One region of the Bradyrhizobium sp. WD16 genome, then DNA from elsewhere that is predicted to be linked to it. Evidence: predicted binding sites of a transcription regulator. Region 1 holds the regulator's gene; the other holds the start of a gene.
The links. The regulator PhoB, encoded in region 1, activates phosphate uptake and scavenging genes when phosphate is short. The targets are predictions, from matches to a motif close to TGTCATNNANCTGTCAT.
Positions count from the first base shown of each region.

Region 1 (11,290 bases):
CGATTTCTTTCTGTCGCAGAGCTGGAATCCGGTTACTGAGAAATTCGGCGCGCTGGCGCCGATCTACGGCACCCTGGTCACGTCGCTGATCGCCATGATGATCGCGGTGCCGTTCGGCCTCTTGATCGCAATGTTCCTCACCGAACTTTGCCCGATGTGGCTGCGTCGTCCGATCGGCATTGCCATCGAACTGCTCGCGGGCATTCCCAGCATCATCTACGGCATCTGGGGGCTGTTCGTACTCGCCCCCTTCCTGCAGCAGCATGTTCAGCCCGGTGTGATCGCGACTTTCGCCAATGTGCCCGGCCTGTCGGCCCTGTTCGCCGGACCGCCTTACGGCATCGGCATCTTCACCGCCGGTCTGATCCTTGCCATCATGGTCCTGCCGTTCGTCACGTCGATTTCGCGCGACGTTTTCGAAGCGGTGCCGCCGGTGCTCAAGGAAGCGGCCTACGGCCTCGGCTGCAGCACCTGGGAAGTGATGCGCTATGTGGTGCTGCCCTACACCCGGGTCGGCGTCATCGGCGGGGTCATGCTCGGCCTCGGTCGTGCTCTCGGCGAGACCATGGCTGTGACCTTCGTGATCGGCAATGCCCACAAGATCTCGTCCTCGCTGCTGGCGCCAGGCACCACGATCTCGGCGACCATCGCCAACGAATTCACCGAAGCGGTCGGCGATCTCTACACCTCGTCGCTGATCGCGCTCGGCCTCATCCTGTTCTTCATTACGTTCGTGGTGCTGGCGATCGCGCGCTACCTGCTGCTGCGCATCGAGCGGAGGATCGGCTGATGGATGCTTCGCTCTACAGCACGAGACGTCGTCGCAACGTCATCGCCATGGTGGCGTCGGTCGGCGCGACGCTGATCGGACTGTCCTGGCTGGCCCTGATCCTGGGCGCCTTGTTCTGGGAAGGTTTCAGTGGCTTGTCGCTGCGGGTCTTCACCGAGAACACGCCACCGCCCGGTTCCGATGGCGGGCTGCTCAATGCCATTATCGGTAGCCTGATCGCCACCGTCCTCGCCGTCGCGATCGGCACTCCGATCGGCATTCTCGCCGGCACCTACATGGCCGAGTATGGCCGTCACGATAAGCTGACGAGCGTCGTGCGCTTCATCAACGACATTCTGCTCAGCGCACCCTCGATCGTCATCGGCCTCTTCATCTACGAGGTGATGGTGCGGCCCATGGGACATTTCTCCGGGATCGCCGGTGCCGTCGCGCTCGCCGTCATCGTCATTCCGGTGGTGGTGCGGACGACCGAGGACATGCTGCTGCTGGTCCCCAACACCATGCGCGAGGCCGCCGCCTCGATCGGTCTGCCGCGCTCGCTGATGATCCAGAAGATCGCTTATCGCGCGGCGCGTTCCGGCATCATCACCGGCATTCTGCTGGCGATCGCCCGCGTCAGCGGCGAGACCGCGCCGCTGCTCTTCACAGCCCTCAACAACCAGTTCTACAGCACCAACCTCAACGCGCCGATGGCGAGCCTGCCGGCCGTCATCTTCCAGTTTGCCCTCAGTCCCTACAAGGACTGGCAGAAACTGGCCTGGACCGGCGCCCTGATCATCACGCTGTCCGTGCTCGCGCTCAGCATCGTTGCGCGGGCGCTGACCGGAGCAAGGAAGTCGTCATGAACCTCGCCACAGCGACGCCGTCATCATCCTCCGCCCCGAACCCGGCGCAACCGCCGCTGGACCTGAGCGCGCTCAAGCCCAAGATCGCGCTGCGCGACCTCGATTTCTTCTACGGTGAGGCGCGGGCGCTCAAGAGCATCTCGATGTCTCTGTACGAGAACAAGGTCACGGCCTTCATCGGCCCGTCGGGCTGCGGCAAGTCGACGTTGCTGCGTATCCTGAACCGGATGTACGATCTCTATCCGAACCAGCGCGCAGCCGGGCACGTCGACTTCGACGGTATCGATATCCTGCAGCCGGGGCTCGACCTCAACCTGCTGCGTGCCCGGATCGGCATGGTGTTCCAGAAGCCGACGCCGTTCCCGATGTCGATCTATGAGAACGTCGCCTTCGGCATCCGCCTTTACGAGAAGCTCTCCAAGAGCGATCTCGACGAGCGGGTCGAGCAGTCGCTGCGGCGCGCAGCGCTGTGGGAGGAGGTCAAGGACAAGCTTTCCGCCAACGGCCTCAGCCTGTCGGGCGGTCAGCAGCAGCGGCTCTGTATCGCCCGCACCGTGGCGGTGCGGCCGGAGGTCATCCTGTTCGACGAACCTTGCTCGGCGCTCGATCCGATCTCGACCGCCAAGATCGAGGAACTCATCGACGAATTGAAGGACGACTACACAATCGTGATCGTCACCCACAACATGCAGCAGGCGGCGCGGGTCTCCGATTTCACGGCGTTCATGTATCTCGGCGAGTTGATCGAGTTCGGCCCGACCACCAAGATCTTCACCACGCCGTCGGACCGCCGGACACAGGATTACATCACCGGCCGTTTCGGCTGAGGCGCCGCAAGGCGCAGGAGAACATTATGGCCTTCGAACATACCAGCAAAGCCTTCGACCAGGATCTGCAGGAACTGACGCGGCAGGTCGCCGAGATGGGAGGTCTCGCCGAACGCCAGATTGTCGATTCGGTCGATGCCCTGGTCCGGCGTGACGTCGTTCTCGGCCAGCGAGTGGTCGTCAATGACGGCGAACTCGATCGGATGCAGCGTGAGATCGAGGAGCGCGCGGTCCTGACCATCGCCCGTCGCCAGCCGATGGCGGTGGACCTGCGCGAGATCGTCGGCGCCATGCGTGTCGCCACGGATCTGGAGCGGATCGGTGATCTTGCCAAGAACATCGGAAAACGCGTCAGCGCGCTCGACAGCGATTTCCACCCGCTCAAGCTGATCCGGGGCTTCGAGCACATGGCCAATCTGGTGCAGTCGCAGCTCAAGGCGGTGCTCGATGCCTATGCCGCCCATGATCTTCCCGCCGCCATGGCTGTATGGAAGGGCGATGAGGAGGTGGATGCGATTTGCACTTCGCTGTTCCGCGAACTGCTCACCTACATGATGGAAGATCCGCGCAACATCAGCTTCTGCATGCATCTGATGTTCTGCGCCAAGAACATCGAGCGAATGGGCGACCACGCGACCAATATCGCCGAAACGGTTTTCTACATGGTCGAGGGGCAGCAGATGGTGGATCAGCGCCCGAAGGGCGACATGACCGCCTTTGTTCCCTCGGCTCCCGGCAACTGATCGACGGAGACGACATGGGCGCTCGAATTCTGGTGGTTGAAGACGAAGAGGCCTTGGCCACGCTCCTGCGCTACAATCTGGACGCCGAAGGCTATGAGGTCGAGACGGTCGCGCGCGGCGACGAGGCGGACACCCGCCTGAAGGAGCGTATCCCCGATCTCGTGGTGCTGGACTGGATGCTGCCGGGATTGTCGGGCATCGAGCTCTGCCGGCGCCTGCGCGCACGGCCGGAGACCAAACAGCTTCCGATCATCATGCTGACCGCGCGCGGCGAGGAGAGCGAGCGCGTGCGCGGCCTCGCCACCGGCGCTGACGACTACATCGTCAAGCCGTTCTCGGTGCCGGAACTGCTGGCGCGGGTCCGTGGTCTGCTGCGGCGAGCGAGCCCCGAGCGGCTGGCCACGGTGCTGACCTTTGGCGACATCGAACTCGATCGCGACAAGCGCCGCGTCGCCCGCTCCGGCCAGCCGATAGATCTTGGACCGACCGAATATCGCCTGCTCGAGTTCTTCCTCGAGCATCCAGGCCGCGTCTTCAGCCGCGAGCAGTTGCTCGACGGCGTCTGGGGTCGCGATATCTATATCGACGAGCGTACGGTCGACGTGCATATCGGCCGGCTGCGCAAGCTGCTCAATGTCGGCCGCGAGCAGGATCCGATCCGCACGGTTCGCGGTGCCGGCTATGCCCTGGACGATCGTTTCGCCAAGGTCGAGTGAGGCGGGGCGTCAGGCCACGCCGGAGCGCTGCTCGACAAATCGTCTGAGCAGGTGAGCAAAATAAGACATAGCAAAACAAAAACGGCGCCCGCGGGCGCCGTTGTCGTCTTCTCCGAGGGACCCCAGGCTGCGACAGTCATTCGCAGAGGGACACTCGCAAAAAAATAAAAAGCGAGTGCGGCTCATGTCTCGCACTCGGCCTCGAGGTCCGCGCCGCGCTGTACGTTATCTCACTTCCCGCTCGGCCGGCGGTCGCGCCGCCGGTCGCTCGCCGGCTGATAGGCGACGCGCGAATGATGGGCGCAGTAGGGCAGGCCGTTCAATGATTTGCCGCCGCAGAAAAAGAAGTCGGTGCTGCCCGGGTCGCCCACCGGCCAGTGACAGGTGGCTTCCGTCAGCTCCAGCAGCGATCGGCGCTGGCTCATTGGCACCACGTTGTCGATAGCCACGGGATCGGGCTCGGCTTCGACCTCGAAAGCATGGGCGAGCGCGGTGTTGCCGCGGGCGATCGGGCGCGAGATCCGCATCATGTGCTGGGCGGGACGCGCCTTACGCTGCCGCGGCGCCGCCGAGGACGGGCTTTTGGCCCGGCCCGACAGCCCGAGCCGGTGCACCTTGCCGATCACGGCGTTGCGGGTGATGTTGCCGAGTTCCGCCGCGATCTGGCTGGCCGACAGGCCGGCCTCCCACAGCTTCTTCAACTGTTCCACGCGATCGTCGGTCCAACCCATTACCGTCATCGCATTAATCCCTTCGTGCGCACCCCGGGCCCGGGGCGACTGCAGTTGTCAAAATCCCTGACGGCAGAATCCCTTGACCCTCGCCGGTCGCTGTTTCGCAACCGGGCGCTTACGCCTTGACCAAGACCAATAGGGATCTGAACCGCCTACAACGAGATGTCGTATCCGACGCCCAAAACGCTACAATATGGCGTGACTCACGCGCAAGAGTCGCTGGACTCGGCGTCCACACCTTCTCCGTGACAAATGCGCGAATCGGTTTTTTCTGCGGCTTTTGGGCATCACTGCCGAGTTGACACCCTCCCTGCCGCCAATAGAATGTTCATCACGTGCTGCCCGCGGAGGCGGCACGTTTTGTTTCAGGGGCAGGCTTATCGTCTGATCTCGCGGTTTGGCCGCCACCGGCCCACCGGGTCTGTCGGTATTTTCTGCCCGAATTGGGTACTCGGACGTCGCCATGAGCACGAACGCCACCTCGCATCTGATGCCGGTCTTCGCACGGGTGGACCTCGCCTTCGAACGTGGCGAAGGCGTCTGGCTCTACGGCACCGACGGTCAGCGCTATCTCGATTTTACCAGCGGCGTGGCGGTGAACGCGCTCGGCCATGCCCACCCGCATTTGGTCGCGGCGCTGCAGGCCCAGGCGGCGCGGCTGTGGCATATGTCCAATCTGTTCCGTAGCCCCGATGGCGACAAGGTCGCGGCCCGGCTGTGTGCTGCGACCTTCGCCGATTACGTCTTCTTCGCCAATTCCGGCGCCGAGGCCATGGAAGCGGCGATCAAGGTCACGCGCAAATATCAGGCGGCCAAGGGCAAGCCGGAGCGGTATCGCATCATTACCTTCGAGGGCGCTTTCCACGGCCGCACCCTGGCGACGCTCGCCGCGGGCGGCCAGCAGAAATACCTCGAAGGGTTTGGCCCGCCGGTGGACGGCTTCGACCAGGTGGCGCTCGGCGATCTCGATGCCGTCAAGCGCGCCATTGGCCCGCATACCGCCGGGATCCTGATCGAGCCACTGCAGGGGGAGGGCGGGGTGCGTTCGCCGCCGCAGGGCTTCTTCAAGGCACTGCGCCAGCTCTGTGACGACAATGACGTGCTGCTGGTGTTCGACGAAGTGCAGACCGGCATGGGGCGCACCGGCGATCTGTTCGCGTATATGCACACCGGCGTGATCCCCGACGTGATGGCGCTCGCCAAGGCACTTGGCGGCGGCTTCCCGATCGGCGCCTGCCTCGCCACGGCCAAGGCGGCTGCCGGCATGACCGCCGGCACCCATGGATCGACATTTGGCGGCAATCCGCTGGCGATCGCCGCCGCCGGCGCGGTGCTCGACGTCATGCTCGCGCCCGGCTTCATGGACCGCGTGCGGCGGATCTCGGGCCTGTTGAAGCAGAAGCTCGGCTCGCTGGTGGATCGTTATCCCGATATCGTCAGCGAAGTCCGCGGCGACGGCTTGCTGATCGGCCTCAAGGCGGTCGTTCCCGCCGGCGATGTCGTCGCGGCGCTACGCAACGAGAAGCTCCTCACCGTCGGCGCGGGCGACAATGTGGTCAGGCTGCTGCCGCCGCTGATCGTGACCGAAGCCGAGATCGATGATGCCATGGGGCGCCTGGAGCGCGCCTGCACGTCGTTGTCCGAACAGCTGAAGCGGAAAGCCGTCTGATGAGCAAGCCGCGTCATTTCCTCGATCTCAACGAACTGCCGGTTGAAGAACTGCGTGCGATGCTCGACGCTGGCGCGGCCATGAAGGCGCGCCTCAAGGCCGCTCAGGCCCGGGACGAAGCGTCGCCGGATCGGCCGCTCCGCAACAAGACGCTGGCGATGATCTTCGAGAAGCCGTCGACGCGGACCCGCGTGTCGTTCGACGTCGGCATGCGTCAGCTTGGCGGCGAGCCGATCATGCTGACCGGCCAGGAGATGCAGCTCGGGCGCGGCGAGACCATCGCGGACACCGCGCGGGTGCTGTCGCGCTTCGTCGATGCCATCATGATCCGCATCCTCAACCATGATGCGCTGCTCGAGCTTGCTGCGCATGCCACGGTGCCGGTGATCAATGGGCTGACCCGGCGTTCGCATCCTTGTCAGGTCATGGCCGATCTCATGACGTTCGAGGAGCGTCGCGGCCCGATCACCGGGCGCGCCGTCGCCTGGACCGGCGACGACAACAACGTGCTGGCCTCCTGGGCCCATGCGGCAGAGCGCTTCAAGTTTCAGCTCCGGATCGCCACGCCCCCGGAGCTCGCGCCCAAGAAGGCGTTCCGCGACTGGATCAAGGCGAGCGGCGCGGACATCGTGGCCGGCACCAATGCCGAGGAGATGGTGCGCGGCGTCGACTGCGTCGTCACGGACACCTGGGTGTCGATGGGGGACAAGGACGGCGAGCACCGCCACAACCTGCTGCGCCCCTATCAGGTCAACGCCGAGTTGATGGCGCTGGCCAAACCGGATGCGCTGTTCATGCATTGCCTGCCGGCGCATCGCGGCGACGAAGTGACCGACGAGGTGATCGACGGTCCCCAGTCGGTGGTGTTCGACGAGGCGGAAAACCGTCTGCACGCGCAAAAGGGAATCCTCGCCTGGTGCTTTGACGCAGTCGCCTGAGCGTGGCAGAGCAAGGCATGGCAGATCGCGATATCAAGGACGACGGCACGCAGGACAATGGAACGGTGCGGGCGCCTTCGGCGACTCCGGTCGACGACGCCGTGCTGCCGTTCGAAGTGTCGGCACTGGACCTTCGTGGTCGTCTGACCCGGCTCGGCCCCGCGCTCGACGAGATCCTCACCAAGCACGCTTATCCCGAACCGGTAGCCAAGCTGCTTGGCGAAGCCATCGTGCTCGCTACCTTGCTGGGTTCGTCGCTGAAATTCGACGGCAGGTTCCTGCTGCAGACCCAGACCGACGGGCCGGTGTCGATGATCGTCGTCGATTATGTATTGCCGGATCGGCTGCGCGGCTACGCGCGTTTCGATAGTGCGCGGCTGAAGCCGGGGCTCGGCGCCGGCGAACTGCTCGGTCACGGCCATCTGGCGATGACCATCGATCAGGGCTCCGATATGCGGCGCTACCAGGGACTCGTGGCGCTCGACGGCGGTACGCTGGAGGACGCCGCCCATGAATATTTTCTGCGATCGGAGCAGATCCCGACCAAGGTCCGGCTTGCCGTTGGCGAGGAGTTTCGCTCGGGTGAAGGTCCGCGCCATCGTTGGCGTGGCGGCGGCATGCTGCTGCAGTTCCTGCCCAAGGCGCCGGAGCGGGCGCGGCAGGCGGACCTGCATCCTGGCGATGCGCCGGAAGGCACGGAGCCTCATCAGGTCTCCGAAGACGACGCCTGGACGGAAGGTCAGTCGTTGATCGGCACCCTCGAGGATGTCGAGCTGATCGACCCCGATCTGTCCGGTGAGCGGCTCGCCTTCCGCCTCTTTCACGAACGCGGCGTGCGGGTGTTTCCGCTGCAGCCCGTGCTGGCGCAATGCTCATGTTCGCGCCAGGCAGTCGCCTCCATGCTCAACAGCTTCGAGCTGCCGGATCGGGCGCAGATGGTGGAAGACGGCAAGGTGGTGGTCACCTGCGAGTTCTGCAGCACCGTCTACGAATTCACCCCCCAGGAGGCCGGCGTCGAAGGCGCGGGCGAGGATCCCCAGCCGTAAAGCCGTACAGGGCTGCGGTCTCCGGGCGCTTCGGCTCTCGGATGGGAGCATGGTCCCGTCGGCAATCGGCATCCAGCTCGTGCGACGTCGCGCAATTGCCTACCCTTCCTGTGGCAGGCTCCTGTAGGCAAGTGCAAGACATAAGCCAATGACCGCCCCATTTGCCTCACGCTCGCACGGTAATTCGGAGACATAAAGGACACTAGCAAAATCAAAGCGCTAATGTGGCTTATGTCTCGCAATTGCCTACAACAGATTGGCCGCAAAGGCGGTAGGCAATTGCGAGACGCCACACTAGTTGAGCGTCCGCCTGTCGTCGGGGCTGTCGAGCGAGAACAGCGGGATGTCGATGTCGAAGCGATCGCCGTTTTCGCTCATCATCTCGTACTGTCCGGACATGAAGCCGGAGGGCGTCGGCAGCGGAACTCCGCTGGTGTATTCGAAGCGCTCGCCGGGTCCCAGCACCGGCTGTTCACCAACCACGCCCTCGCCGCGCACCTCCTGCCGGCGGCCGTTGCCGTCCGTGATCACCCAGTGGCGGGTCTTGAGCTGGACGGTTTCGGGGCCGGAGTTGACGATGACGATGGTGTAGGACCAGAAATACTGGCCCTTGTCCGTGGACGAACGCTCCGGCATGAAGTTCGGCTGCACGGTTACCACGATCTGGCGGGTTACGGCGCGGTACATCTTTTCCTTCGTCTCCGACCAGTTCCTTGTATCTCCGACCCGGAAGGATCGGCAATCGTCATCGTCCCGCCATGGTGCGCTATTTTTGTCGCAGTGTCAGCCTTGTGCCGCTGATTTGAAGGCGTCGCCCGCGCCACTATCGGCACCTACCCTGCTGAACCAGAGGTGAACTCACATTGTTGGTTTTTGGTCGTGACAACCGGTCCCGAGGGCGGCATGTAACGGCGAAGGGCTCACAGTCTCGACCGACGAAATCAGGTTGTTTTCGCGCTCCGATTCCGGCTTGAATCATCCGGGCTGCCGCGTGGTGCGGCATCGCGTCCAAAGGACCGGCACGGCCGGGCCGTGGGCGGAACAGCAGGCTCGACCCAGCAGGGCGCTCGTCAATATGGCTTCCGTTGCTCAGGTCAATGACGCTTCGCTTGGCCGGCCTGCCCAGCACGATGAGGCGACGCCGAAGCAGGCGAAGCCGAAATCCCGCAGCTCAGCCGGCGAACGCGAATTGCGGCTGGATCTGTTCCGGGGCATCGCTCTGTGGCTGATCTTCATCGACCATCTGCCGACGAACATCCTGACTTGGTTCACGATCCGCAATTACGGCTTCAGCGACGCCACCGAGATCTTCATCTTCATTTCCGGTTACACCGCGGCCTTTGTCTACGGCCGGGCGATGCACGACCGCGGCTTCGTGGTCGCCAGCGCGCGAATTCTCAAGCGAGTCTGGCAGATCTATGTCGCCCACGTCTTCCTGTTCACCATCTACCTCGCCGAAATCGCCTATGTGGCAACACGGTTCGACAATCCGCTCTATGCGGAAGAAATGGGCATCCTCGATTTTCTGAAGCAGCCGGATGTCACCATCGTCCAGGCGCTGATCCTGAAATTCCGGCCCGTCAACATGGACGTGCTGCCGCTCTACATCGTGCTGATGATCTTCCTGCCGCCGATCCTGTGGTTGATGCAGCGCAAGGCCGACGTTGCACTGGCGCTGTCGGTGGCGCTCTATGCCTTCACGTGGCAGTACGATTTGACGCTGCCGGCCTATCCGGGCGGAGTCTGGTTCTTCAATCCGTTCGCCTGGCAGCTCCTGTTCGTGTTCGGCGCCTGGTGCGCCCTCGGCGGCGCCAAGCGGATGGCGAGTGTCCTGTCCTCACCGGCGACGCTGTGGATTTCGATCGCCTATCTGCTATTCGCCTTCGCCGTCACGCTGACCTGGCACATTCCGCAGCTCAGCCACTTCATGCCGCGCGCCCTTGAGCAGTGGATGTATCCGATCAACAAGACCGACCTCGACGTCCTGCGTTTCGCCCACTTCCTGGCTCTGGCGGCGATTACGGTACGCTTCCTGCATAAGGACTGGCCCGGTCTCAAGTCCGTGTGGTTGCGGCCACTGATCCTGTGCGGCCAGCATTCACTGGAGATCTTCTGTATCGGGGTCTTTCTTGCCTTTGCCGGTCATTTCGTGCTGGCCGAAATCGCGGGCGGCGCCTGGATGCATTTCGGCATCAGCATGGCGGGCATCCTGGTGATGTCTGCCGCCGCCTGGCTGTTGGCGTGGTACAAGCGGGTTGCGGATAAGAGCGGATCCCGTGGCAAGGTCGCGGACGAAGACGCCGACGTGGCAGGAGGGGAATTGTGAAAGCCGGCTTGGCAGCCGTCGCAGCGCTGGTCCTGGCGATCGCCCTCGCGGGCGTTGGCGTCGTCGCGTTCGCGCGCGCCGACGATGCGGCGCCGGCAACCGTGGTGTCTGAGGCGGGTGCTTGTGAGGTGCCATCATACCTTCTAGCCACAGAGAGTCCGCTGCCCAAGGTTGCCGAGGCGCTCAAGACGCGGCAAAAACTCGACATCCTGGTGGTCGGTAGTGCATCCTCGGCCTTGCCGGGGCCGGACGGTACCAGCGGTTCTTATCCGGCGCGGCTTGAGGCCGCGCTCAAGGAAACGTTGCCCGGCGCGGCTATCAGCGTCGGTACTCTCCTGCAGGTCAAGAAGACCGCAGCGGAGACGGCCGAGGCGCTGGAGGGGCTGCTAAAGGATCGCAAGCCGACCCTGGTGGTCTGGCAGACCGGAACGGTCGATGCCTTGCGTTCGACCGATCCAGACGATTTTCGAGCCGCCCTGGACGACGGTATCAAAGCGCTGCAGGAAGTTGGATCAGACGTTTTGCTGATGAATTTGCAGTATAGCCCGCGTATGGAGACCATGATCGCAGTCGCACCTTATATCGATAACATGCGTGTTGACGCTCAGGAGCATAACATTCCCTTGTTCGACCGTTTCGCCATCATGCGGCACTGG
Region 1 is NZ_CP028908.1:2,317,949-2,329,238, forward strand. It holds gene pstC (phosphate ABC transporter permease subunit PstC) at 1-790, shown strand, start outside; gene pstA (phosphate ABC transporter permease PstA) at 838-1,635, shown strand; gene pstB (phosphate ABC transporter ATP-binding protein PstB) at 1,632-2,462, shown strand; gene phoU (phosphate signaling complex protein PhoU) at 2,489-3,205, shown strand; gene phoB (phosphate regulon transcriptional regulator PhoB) at 3,220-3,921, shown strand; gene DB459_RS10715 (GcrA family cell cycle regulator) at 4,152-4,661, opposite strand; gene DB459_RS10720 (aspartate aminotransferase family protein) at 5,119-6,324, shown strand; gene argF (ornithine carbamoyltransferase) at 6,324-7,262, shown strand; gene DB459_RS10730 (Hsp33 family molecular chaperone) at 7,280-8,308, shown strand; gene apaG (Co2+/Mg2+ efflux protein ApaG) at 8,603-8,995, opposite strand; gene DB459_RS10740 (OpgC domain-containing protein) at 9,384-10,634, shown strand; gene DB459_RS10745 (SGNH/GDSL hydrolase family protein) at 10,643-11,290, shown strand, end outside.

Region 2 (11,290 bases), 1.2 Mb from region 1:
CGCAAGCACCAGCACGGCTAGCCCCGCCACAGCGGCCAGCGCCGCGCGACGGCGGCGCTGCGCCACGGCGCGGCGATACGCCTCGCGCAACGGCGCAAGCTGCGGTTCGGGCAAGATCGAAACGGCGGAGGTCATGGATCGAGCGGTGGGCTGGGGCGCCGGCGGCCTGGCCGTGGCGCCCCGCCGCGTGAGCGGATCAGGACGCCTTCTTCTTGCGCAGGCGGTCGACGAACTTGATCAGTTCGACGGTAGCGTCCCAATCCTTGGTGGTGGCGGGATGGAAGCCCTTCTTCTGGCCGTCCGACAAACGATCGAATGCCGCCTTATCCTTGGCCGGCGCCTCGAAGAACGCCTTGGCGATCGCCGCCTTCAGAGCTTCCGGCAGATCCGAGGAATAGGCATACGGCCCGTTGATGATCTGGGCCGACTTGTGGATGACGCGGAAATCGTCCCTCTTCATCGCCGAACCGTCGGCATTCTTCAGCATGCCCTTGGTGAGCATCTGGGCCAGGGTCGAATCGTCATCGCTGGTCCACTGGTTGGCGGCGACATCGACGGTGCCCTGACTGAGCGCCAGCAGCGCGTTCTCGTGGCTGCCGGCGAAGACGACCTTGCCGAAATAGGCGTCCGGATCGGAGATCCCCATCTTGTCGAGTTCGAAGCGCGGCACGTTGTTGCCCGAGGTCGAGTTCGGATCGACGAGGCCGAGATTCTTGCCCTTGAGCTGATCGACATTCTTGTAGGGGCTGGCCGCCTTGACGAAGAGCACCGAATAGTAGCCGGTCGAGCCGTCGGCATTGATGTCGTTGGCAAAGGCGTCGGTGTTGACGCCAGTGAGACGGGCACGGGCGAAGGACGCCGAGCCGTAGCTGGCAAGCTGGATGTTGCCGGAGCGCTGGCCTTCGATCACCGCCGCATAGTCGTTGGCGATGCGGAGGTTGACCTTGATGCCGAGCTCCTTCGACAGATAGTTGGCGAAGGGGGTCCAGCGCTCGGTCACGCCGGAGGCGTTCTCCGCCGGCACCACGGCGAAGTTGATCTCGGAGTATTTGGCTTTCCAGTCCTGCGCCGCGGCCGGCGAGGCGAGCACGGCGAGAACAGCGACACCGGCGAGAAGATGACGACGGTCGATCATGTAAAGTCTCCTGGACTGGGGTAGCAGTGAAAAATCGAGATCAAGGCCGCCCTTCGGCCGCCGTGCGGCCCTTACGCGGCGACGGTGCCGAGTTCGGGCACGGGCGCGGCGGCGGGAGCCGGGACGTCCATGACGTCGCCCGCCTCCAGATCATAGAGTTCGCGCGCGATGCGGTCGGTGAGGTCGGCCGGCATGCCATCGAACACGACGCGGCCCAGCGCCATGCCGATCAGGCGGTCGCAGTAACTGCGCGCCAGATCCAGCGAATGCAAATTGCACAGCACCGTGATGCCGAAATGCTTGTTGATGCGCAGCAGGGCATCCATGACGATCCTCGTGTTGCGGGGGTCGAGGGAAGCGATCGGCTCGTCGGCGAGTATCAAGGTGGGCTGCTGAACCAGGGCGCGGGCAATGGCGACGCGCTGCTGCTGGCCACCCGAAAGCTGATCCGCGCGCTGCGGCGCCAGGGCCGCGATGTCGAATTGCTCGAGCGCCGACAGCGCGATCGCCTTGTCGTCCTCGGGCCATAGTTGAAACAGCGAACGCCAGGACGGCACGTCGGCGAGGCGACCCATCAGCACATTGGTCAGCACGTCGAGGCGGCCCGAGAGATTGAACTGCTGGAAGATCATGGCCGAGCGGGCCCGCCAGCGCCGCAGTTCCCGGCCCTTCAGGGCGGTGACATCCGTGCCCTCGAACAAAATGCGCCCTTCGGACGGCTCGGCCAGGCGATTGATCATGCGCAGCAAGGTCGACTTGCCGGCGCCGGAGCGGCCGATCACCCCGACGAAGCTGCCGCGTTCGACCGCGAACGATGCCCCATCGACGGCGACCTTCTCGCCGTAACAACAGGTCAGCTTGTCCACGATCAGCATGCGCAACTCCGAGCCATCAAGGTCGCTCCATGGCTAACGCGGAGTTCCAACAGTTCTATGACAGTTTGGCCCGATCGGTCGAAGTGACGCAGTGAAACCGGGGACACGGACGCTTGTCACCGAACCGTCATCACGTCGTCACCGCGGCATCGGAGACAGCGGCAAGCGCAGATGCGACTTGAAGCAGGAAGGCCCGCATGACCGCCAAGATGCTGTCCGTCGTTCCCGCCGTCGACCCGTCTGCCCAGCTCACGGATGCGCGGCTTGGCGCCTATTGCGAGGTCGGTGCCCGCACCGTTCTTCATGACGTGACGATAGGCGATTACTCCTATGTGGTGAATGACAGCCAGATCACCTACACCACCATCGGCAAGTTCTGCTCGATTGCCGCGATGACGCGGATCAACCCCGGCAACCATCCCATGCACCGGGCGACCCAGGCTCATTTTACCTATCGCGCCAGTACATACTTTCCCGGCGAAGAGGATGATGCCGCATTCTTCGACTGGCGCCGCAGCCATGCGGTCACCATCGGTCACGACGTCTGGATCGGTCACGGCGCCGTGGTGCTGCCGGGGCGCCAGATCGGCACCGGAGCGGTGATCGCCGCTGCCTCCATCGTCACCAAGGACGTCCCCGCCTACACCATCGTCGCCGGCAACCCGGCGCGGATCATCCGCCGCCGCTTCAGCGAGCCGATCGCCGAGCGCCTGACTGCACTCGCCTGGTGGGACTGGAATCACGATCGCCTCCGCCGCGCCTTGCCGGACTTCCGGCAACTTGCAATCGAGGATTTCCTCGCCGTGCACGAAGCCGCGGCTCTGGCGTAACGGCCGGGCGCATGATCTAAATTGCCAATCTGCGTTGCGTATTTCGGCGCAAACCACGGGACTGACAATGAACAAGGGACTTGTCATCGAACGCGGCCGGGCGCTGATCGGCGACGAATTCGCCGAGACCACGCTCTGCACCGATCGCGCGCTGATTGCGACGGTCGGCGGCGGCACCGCCGCCGCACGGCTCGACGCCAGCGATCTTCTGGTCCTGCCGGGCATCGTCGACATCCATGGCGATGCCTTCGAACGTCAGATGATGCCGCGGCCCGGAGTCGATTTTCCGCTCGATGTCGCCCTGGCCGACAGCGATCGGCAGGCGATCGCCAACGGCATCACCACAGTGTTTCACGCCACGACCTGGTCGTGGGAGCCGGGCCTGCGCAGCGGTGAGAACGCCGCGCGGCTGCTGGAAACGATCGAGCGCCAGCGGCCGCTGTTCGCGGCGGACACCCGCTTTCATCTGCGCCACGAGACCTACGATCTCGATGCCGAGCCGACCTTGCTGCGCTGGCTTGCCGAGCGGCGGATCGACCTGCTCGCCTTCAACGATCACATGGATTCGACGGTCGCCGCCCTCGACAAGCCCAACAAGCGAAACCGGATGGTCGAGCGCACGGGGCTGAGCGGCGAGGCTTTCGACGCGCTCGTCGCGACGGTCGCCGCGCGTGCGGGGGACGTTCCGGCCTCCGTCAACCGCCTTGCCGCCGCAGCGCGCGAGGCGAATGTGCGCATGCTGTCGCACGACGACGACACCCCGGCGATGCGCCAGGCCTATCGCGCCGAAGGGATTCGCATCGCCGAATTCCCGGTCAATGTCGCAACCGCGCGCGATGCCGCCGCGGCCGGCGACTTCATCGTCTTCGGCGCGCCCAATGTGGTGCGCGGTGCCAGCCATACCGGCTGGACACGTGCCGCCGACATGATCGCCCAGGGGCTCTGCTCGGTGCTGGCGTCCGACTACTACTACCCGGCGCCGCTGCTGGCGCCGTTCCGTCTCGCCGCCGACGGCGTGCGGCCACTCGCGCAGTCCTGGAAGCTGGTGTCGGAAGGGCCGGCCACCGCCGCCGGCCTCACCGACCGCGGCGTGCTTGCCGCGGGCCTCCGCGCCGATATCCTGCTGGTCGACGCGCGCGAGGCACTGCGCCCAAGAATTGTCGCCGTGATTGCCGGCGGGCGCCTCGTGCACATCACCGAGGCGGCGCGGCTGTCATCTGCGGCCGGTGCCCGGCACAGCGTCGCCGCCTGATCGAAGATCATGTCCGACTCATCCCGCCCCCGCTACGCGATCTACTTCGTCCCCGACGCCGACAGCCCGCTCTACCGGTTCGGCGCCGGCCTGCTCGGTTACGACGCCTATCGAGGGACCTCGCTGACGCTGCCCGAGACGATGACACGCGCGACGGCCGACTGGGCCGCCGTCACCGAGGAGCCGCGCAAATACGGCTTCCACGCCACGCTCAAGGCGCCGATCGCCCTGGCCGATGGCACATCGGAGGCCGGCCTGATTACTGCCTGCGAGGATTTCACCGCCGCCCGCCGTATCATTCCGACGTTCCCGGCGGTCGTACGCGCCATCGGCGATTTCATCGCGCTTGTGCCCGAGCAGCAGCCGCCCGCCCTTGCGGACCTCGCGCAGCACTGCGTCGCCGCCTTCGACCGCTTCCGCGCCGCACTGACCGACACCGACCGGGCGCGGCGCAATCCGGCACAGCTCAGTCCGCGTCAGCGCGATCATCTCGAGCGCTGGGGCTATCCTTATGTGGGCGAGGACTTCCGCTTCCACATGACCCTGACCGGCCGCCTCGAGCCCGAGCGGCAGGGGCACATCCTGGACTTGCTTCGCGACGCCTTCGCCCAGACCGGCGTCGCCGCCATCCGCGTCGACCGCATCGCCTTGTGCCGGCAGGACGCGCCCGCGGCGCCCTTCCGCGTCCAGCGCGCGTTTCCACTGGCCGCGATCTGAGCCTCACGACCCGCGCACCGACTACTTGCGCTTGAGACTGAGAATATAGGCGACGAGGTCTTCGGTATCCGTCGACGTCAGAATGATGTTGGGCATGGTGGGATGGCTGGAGGCGAGAAACACCTTCAACGACAGTTCCGTGCTCGACGGCATATTGGCGATGGCGACGAAATCGGGCGCCTTCTTGCCGGGGTTGAGTGCGCCGGGCTCGACCGCATGGCACTCCCGGCACCAGGCGGTGGCGAGGCGGTGCCCCGCTTCGACCGGCGCGACTTCGCCGGCGGCGAGGCGGACGCGGATCAGGAACACCGCGACGATGATCAGCACCACCGCCAGAACGACGTGATACGGCTTGACGCGTGACATCCGGCGGCCCTCCTGTCCGATCCTGTCCTGATTAGGATCTGGGTTGGTGCGGGCGTTGATGTGGATCAACGAGGGTGACGGCAAACGGCCGCGATCAAATTCCGCCATGACGATCCAAAATGAACTGCCCGGCCGTCCGAGCTCTACGGCAGCGCCAGCTCGATGTCGGCATCTTCCGACGTTTCGTCGCCGGCGCGCGAGGGACGGACCACGGTGACCGCACAGCCCGCCTCGGCGGCGACACGCGCCGAGACGCTGCCGAGCAGCTTGCGCATCATGCTGTTCTGCCGTGCGCCGAGCAGCACGTGGTTGACGTGGTTGGCCCTGGCGAATTCCAGGATGGCGCCGGCGGGATCCACCGCCTCGATGACATGAACCGTGAGCCGGCTGGCCTCGAGCTTGAGAGGTTCGGCCCAGTGCCGCAGCGCCACCAGACGATCGATATGCTTGTTGTGACCTGCGGCGTCGAGAGTGGTGTCGAGCGCGATGCGGTTGAGCTTCATCACGTTGATGCAAGCGAGCCGCGCCGCCGGCAATGTCGCCATGATCCGGCCCGCCATCACCCGCAGTTCATCGTTGAGCACTGCCGTGCCGGACAGATCGACCGCCACGGCAATGATCGGGGCGGCGTCGAGCTGGCTCGATACCGAGCTGCGACGCGGCCGCTTGAGGTCGTTGTTGAAGCGCCGGCGCAGCACCGCCGACCACGAATCGCGCTTGAGCCGCTCCGAGCGCGTGGTCAGCTTGACCTCGGTCGGGTGGGTGAGATCGAACGCGAGTTGGGCGGCGGTCGGATGGCGCCAGGCCGGCTCGACTTCGAGGCAGCGCAGCACGATCTCCTGCAGCCATGGCGGATAATCGGCGCGCAACGCCCGCGGCGGCTGCGGATCACGCCACAGCCGCCGGCGCATGCCGCGCAGCGTCTCGGCCTCGCCGAACGGCCGCGCCCCGGTGGTGAAGAAATAGAGCAGCACTCCGAGCGAAAACAGGTCGCTGCGCGGATCGTTGCGCACCCCGAGCAGCCGCTCCGGTGCCATATAGGGCGCCGTGCCGAAGGGCAGGCGAAATTCCTCCTGCATCAGGTCGGGAAGCTGATCGTGGCAAGCCAGGCCGAAGTCGAGCAGCACCGCCTCACCGGTCGGGCGGAACATGATGTTGCTCGGCTTGATGTCGTGATGAATGACATGCTGACGGTGCAAGTCCTGCACCGCAACCGCGATCCTGGCGCCGATGTCGACCGCCTCGCCGTAGGACAGCGGCAGGTCGGGCAGGCGCGACAGCAGCGTCTTGCCCGGGATCTGCTCGATCACCACGAAGGGCCGGGCCGAAAGATCGCCGGAAGCGATGTAGGCCGGGACATGCACGCCCGTCAGCCGGGGCAGGATCATCTGCTCCATCTCGAAGCTGACGATCGCCGCCGGATCCTCGCCCTCGCCGAATTTCGGGATCTTCATCAGCATGGACAGCGACAGGTCGGGTCGCGTCACCCGCCACAGCGAGGCCATGCCGCCGCGGTGCAGCCGCTCCTCGAGGCGGAAGCCGTCGATCACGCTGCCTGGTTCGAAGACGGGTTTCACCACGAGCATGCCCCCTGCTTCATGTCGTCGCCTCTGCAATCACCTGCCGACGAACAACCGGTCGGCGAGGCGCTCCGGCAGGCCGCGCTCCAGGATGCGCGCCGCGGCCGCCGCCACGTCGTAGGGCACGCGCCGGAATGTGATTTCGTTCGTAGCGGTATCGAGAACGGCGTAAGCCGCGGCGGGGTTGCCGTCCCGGGGCTGGCCGACGGAGCCCAGCACGGCCAGCCACTGCCGTCCCGGCGTCAGGCGGATCGGCACGTCGGCCACCGGGGTGAAAGAGGTCATCTTGCCGGTCACCGACATGGAATACAGCGCCGGCTTGTGGATATGGCCGCAGAAACTCAGTGGAACGGACGTCGCCTGCAGGCTGTGCGCGGCGACGGCGCCGTCGCTGACATAGGTCCACTGCCCCGGCCGGCTCGCCTCGGAATGAACATAGAGCCGTCCATCATCTTCATGGGTGAGCGGCAGCGCGGCGAGGAACTGGCGCTGCGCCGCGCCGAGTTCGCCCCGCGTCCACTCGATCGCCGCCGCCGCTTCGGCGTTCATCTGGACCCGCGGATTGCCGACCGCGCTATCGTGATTGCCGAGCACCGCCGGCGCGCCCCGAGCAACCAGATCCATGACGGTCTCGACGACCCATTCGGGGTCGCCGCCATAGCCGACATAATCGCCGAGCAGTACGATGCGATCGATCGCCTGGTCGCGCAGCTGGGCTAGGCAGGCCGAAAATGCCTGACGGTTTGCGTGAATGTCGGCAAGAAACGCGATACGCATGGCCTCGCCCCCGAGCCTCCCTGATCCCTTGGCGCCTTCCCGTGGCGCGGTCTCTCGGCGCACGGTCTCCTGACAGCCTTGCCGGCGCTGTGTCGCCGTGTTCCGGAGCGATCACAGCCTGTGCCGGCGACAAACGCCACCCCGGCGAAAGTCGCACCGTTGCGCCGTCCTGGCCTGGAATTGTCCGCGCCGCGATGGGCCCTTGCTATCTCTGGCGCGGCACGGTCGGCAAGAGGTTGACGAATATCAAAGGCTGCCGGTCACGAAACTGCCAGCAGGCCTTCGGCCGCGAGCACATCGGCCGCGAGCACATCGGTCGCGGCGGCGCCGAGCAGGCCTGCGATCAGATCGACCGTGAGGCGGACGGTCCGCCCCTCATCATCGAGCGGCGGGTTCAATTCGACGACATCGACGGCGCGCACCAGCCCGGAGACGCGCAGCCGTTCGAGAATCAGCAGGACAGTCGAAAGATCGATGCCGCCGGGCTCGGCGGTGCCGACCGCCGGCGCCAGGGACGGATCGAGCACATCGACGTCAAAAGAGACATGAAGAACGCCGCCGCAGGCATCGACGCGCGCCAGCAGGCTCTCCAGCGCCGCCATGGCGCCGCCTGCGGCGATGTCGGCCATGGAAGTGACCGTTATCGGCCGCGCCTCGACCAGGAGACGCTCCAGCGAATCCACCGAGCGCAGGCCAAACAACGTCAGGCGATCGGGCGCGATCGAGGCCCGGGGACCACCGGCGAGGAGATCGTCGAGCCCCGCCTCGCCGCAGAGAAAGGCGGCCGCCATGCCGTGCAGATTGCCGGTCGGGGTGATCGCCGGGGTGTTGTAATCGGCATGGGCATCGATCCACAGGACGAACAGCGGCCGGTCCATCTCGCGCCAGTAACGCGCCACGCCGTTGATCGTCCCCATCGACAGGCTGTGATCGCCGCCCAGAAACACCGGCACCGCGCCGCTGCGCGCGAGTTCGTAGGCATGCGTACTGATCGCGCAGGTCCAGGCCCTGAGCGCCGCGTAGTTGTTGACGTTCGGCGGCCTGCCTGCTCCGCAGGCCAGCGACGGCAGCACCTGGACGTCGCCGTAGTCGGCAACCTTGCAGCCGGCGGCGGCGAGGCGCTCCTTCAGGCCGGCCGCGCGCAGCGCGGCAGGGCCGAACACACAGCCGGGATGGGGAGCGCCGCTGCCGAGCGGAACTCCCAATAGCGCGATCCGACCCTCAGGCCGCGACGGCGATCTTGCGCGGACTTGCGCCATGCTCCTTCAGCACCGTCTCGGTGGTGTCGACCTCCTGGAGCGAAACGTCGTAGCTCCAGAGGTCGGCGAGATGCTGCAGCACCAGCCGCGCGTCCGATTCATTGAGCAGCCCCCCATTTACAACGCGATGTCGCAGGAGAAGGCGGCGGTCGCCGGCGAGATCGACGTCCACCACCTCGATATTGGCTTCGGTGAGCCCGATATCATACTGCCGGGCCAACTCGCGGCGGATCCGGCGATAGCCGCGCTCGTCGTGGATCGCGGCGACGCGAATGCCGTCGCTGTCGGCCGGATCATCATGAAGATGGAACAGCCGCAGCTGCCGGATCAGCCGCGGGCTGAGGAACTGGCTGATAAAGCTCTCGTCGCGATAATTGGCCCAGATGTCGCGCAGCACGCCCATGGCGTCGCCCCTGCCCGCGATCTCCGGGAACCAGTCGCGATCCTCCTGCTCCGGCTCGGTGACGATGCGCTCGATGTCGCGCATCATGCCGAAACCCAGCGCATAGGGATTGAAACCGGAAAAGCGCGGATCGTCAAAGCCCGGCTGGAACACCACATTGGTGTGGGACTGCAGGAACTCCAGGAAATTGCCGTCGGTCAGCCGGCCCTGCTCGTGCAGCCGGTTCATGATCCGGTAATGCACATAGGTCGCGGTCCCCTCGTTCATGACCTTGGTCATGCCCTGGGGATAGAAATACTGGGCGATATGGCGCACGATGCGCAGCAATTCGCGCTGCCAGGCCTGCAGCCGCGGCGCCGACTTCTCCAGAAAATACAGGATGTTTTCCTGCGGCAGGCCGAGCATCGCCCGTCGCCGGTCGATGCTGAGCTCGGACGCCGTCTTGCCGGGGCCGGTGGGCACGGTGCGCCAGATCAGTTCGTTGAAGGCACGCTCCTGGTGGGTGCGCCGCTCCTGCTCCTTCTTTTCCTCGGCGCGCAGGTCCGGGGTCTTCTTGCCGGGATAGCGGAAGACGCCGTGGGACATCAGTGCATGGGCGGCGTCGAGCGTACGCTCGACCGCCAGCTGACCGTGATGCTCCTCGCATTGCGCGATGTAGCTCTTGGCGAAGTTCAGGTAGTCGAGGATGCCCTCCGCGTCGGTCCACTGCCGGAACAGGTAATTGTTCTTGAAGAAATGGTTGTGGCCGAAGGCTGCGTGGGCGATCACCAGCGTCTGCATCGTCGCCGTGTTCTCCTCCATCAGATAGGAGATGCAGGGCGAGGAGTTGATGACGATCTCGTAGGCGAGGCCCATCAGGCCCTTGCGGTAGAACGCCTCCTGGTGGGCGAAGTGCTTGCCGAAGGACCAGTGCTTGTAGAACAGCGGCATGCCGACCGACGAATAGGCGTCGAGCATCTGTTCGGCGGTGATCACCTCGATCTGGTTGGGATAGACATCGAGACCGAGCTCCTTGAGAGCGATCTGCTCGCAAGCCTCGTGGATGCGCTGCAGGTCGGGGAAATCCCAGTCGGCGCCGACGAACAGGGGACCGGACGCAAGGTGACTCACGGGGCGGCCTTCTCGTTGTTGCGACGACGCTGGAACAGATCGTGGAAGACCGGGAAGATCTCGCTGCGTTCGCTGACCTTGCGCATGGAGAGCGGAGCGCCATCGGACTGAAGGCGCTGATACAGCGTCCACAGCGACGAATCCGGCATATTGACGAAGCCGCCGGGCTCGGAGACCTCGAGATAGGCGAAGTACTGGGTGACCGGCAGGATAAAGTCGCGCAGGATGCGCCCGGTCGTCTCGCCGTCGGAATAGGAATTATCTCCGTCGGAGCTCTGCGCCGCGTAGATATTCCAGTCCGACGGACGATAGCGCGTACGGAGGATGTCGTGCATCGCCTGCAGCGCGCTCGACACCAGCGTGCCGCCCGAGGCCGGACCGCGAAAGAAGGTCTCCTCGTCCACCTCCTCGGCTCGGTCGGTGTGACGGATGAAGACGATCTCGACATGGCGATAGCGCCGCGTGAGAAAGATGTAGAGCAGCATGTAGAAGCGCTTGGCGAGGTCCTTCATGTGCTCGGACATCGAGCCCGACACGTCCATCAGGCAGAACATCACCGCCTGGGCGATCGGCTTCGGCACCGTCTCGAATCGACGATAGCGGATGTCGATCGGATCGATGAAGGGGATGCGCTTGACCTTGGCCTTCATCGATTCGATCTGGGCCAGCAGCTGCGCTCGCTCGCCCTCGTCGCAGGTCTCGAGCCTCGCCTCGAGCTCTTCGATATCCTCCGGCCGAGGGCGCCTGAGGGCAACGCGTCGCGCCAGCGCCAGGCGGACCGTGCGACTGACTGAAAGATTGGCAGGCGAGCCGCTCACGGCATAGCCGGCACGGCGCAACCCCTCGTGCTCGGCCTCCGCGAGGCTGCGCTTGGCGAGGTCGGGTAATTCGAGATCGTCGAGGAAGAGATCGAGGAATTCCTCGCGGGTCAGCACGAAGCGGAAGGCGTCCTCGCTGTCGCCTTCGCCGGGCTCCTGCGGCCTGCC
Region 2 is NZ_CP028908.1:1,167,326-1,178,615, forward strand. It holds gene phnE (phosphonate ABC transporter, permease protein PhnE) at 1-135, opposite strand, end outside; gene phnD (phosphonate ABC transporter substrate-binding protein) at 197-1,135, opposite strand; gene phnC (phosphonate ABC transporter ATP-binding protein) at 1,207-2,010, opposite strand; gene DB459_RS05455 (chloramphenicol acetyltransferase) at 2,208-2,840, shown strand; gene DB459_RS05460 (alpha-D-ribose 1-methylphosphonate 5-triphosphate diphosphatase) at 2,908-4,092, shown strand; gene DB459_RS05465 (DUF1045 domain-containing protein) at 4,102-4,809, shown strand; gene DB459_RS05470 (cytochrome c) at 4,831-5,175, opposite strand; gene DB459_RS05475 (bifunctional serine/threonine-protein kinase/universal stress protein) at 5,319-6,755, opposite strand; gene DB459_RS05480 (metallophosphoesterase) at 6,792-7,532, opposite strand; gene DB459_RS05485 (arginase) at 7,793-8,737, opposite strand; gene DB459_RS05490 (SpoVR family protein) at 8,754-10,304, opposite strand; gene DB459_RS05495 (YeaH/YhbH family protein) at 10,301-11,290, opposite strand, start outside.
Region 2: a site for PhoB is predicted at 2,125-2,141, ahead of phnC (phosphonate ABC transporter ATP-binding protein). Genes of this name have one in related genera too.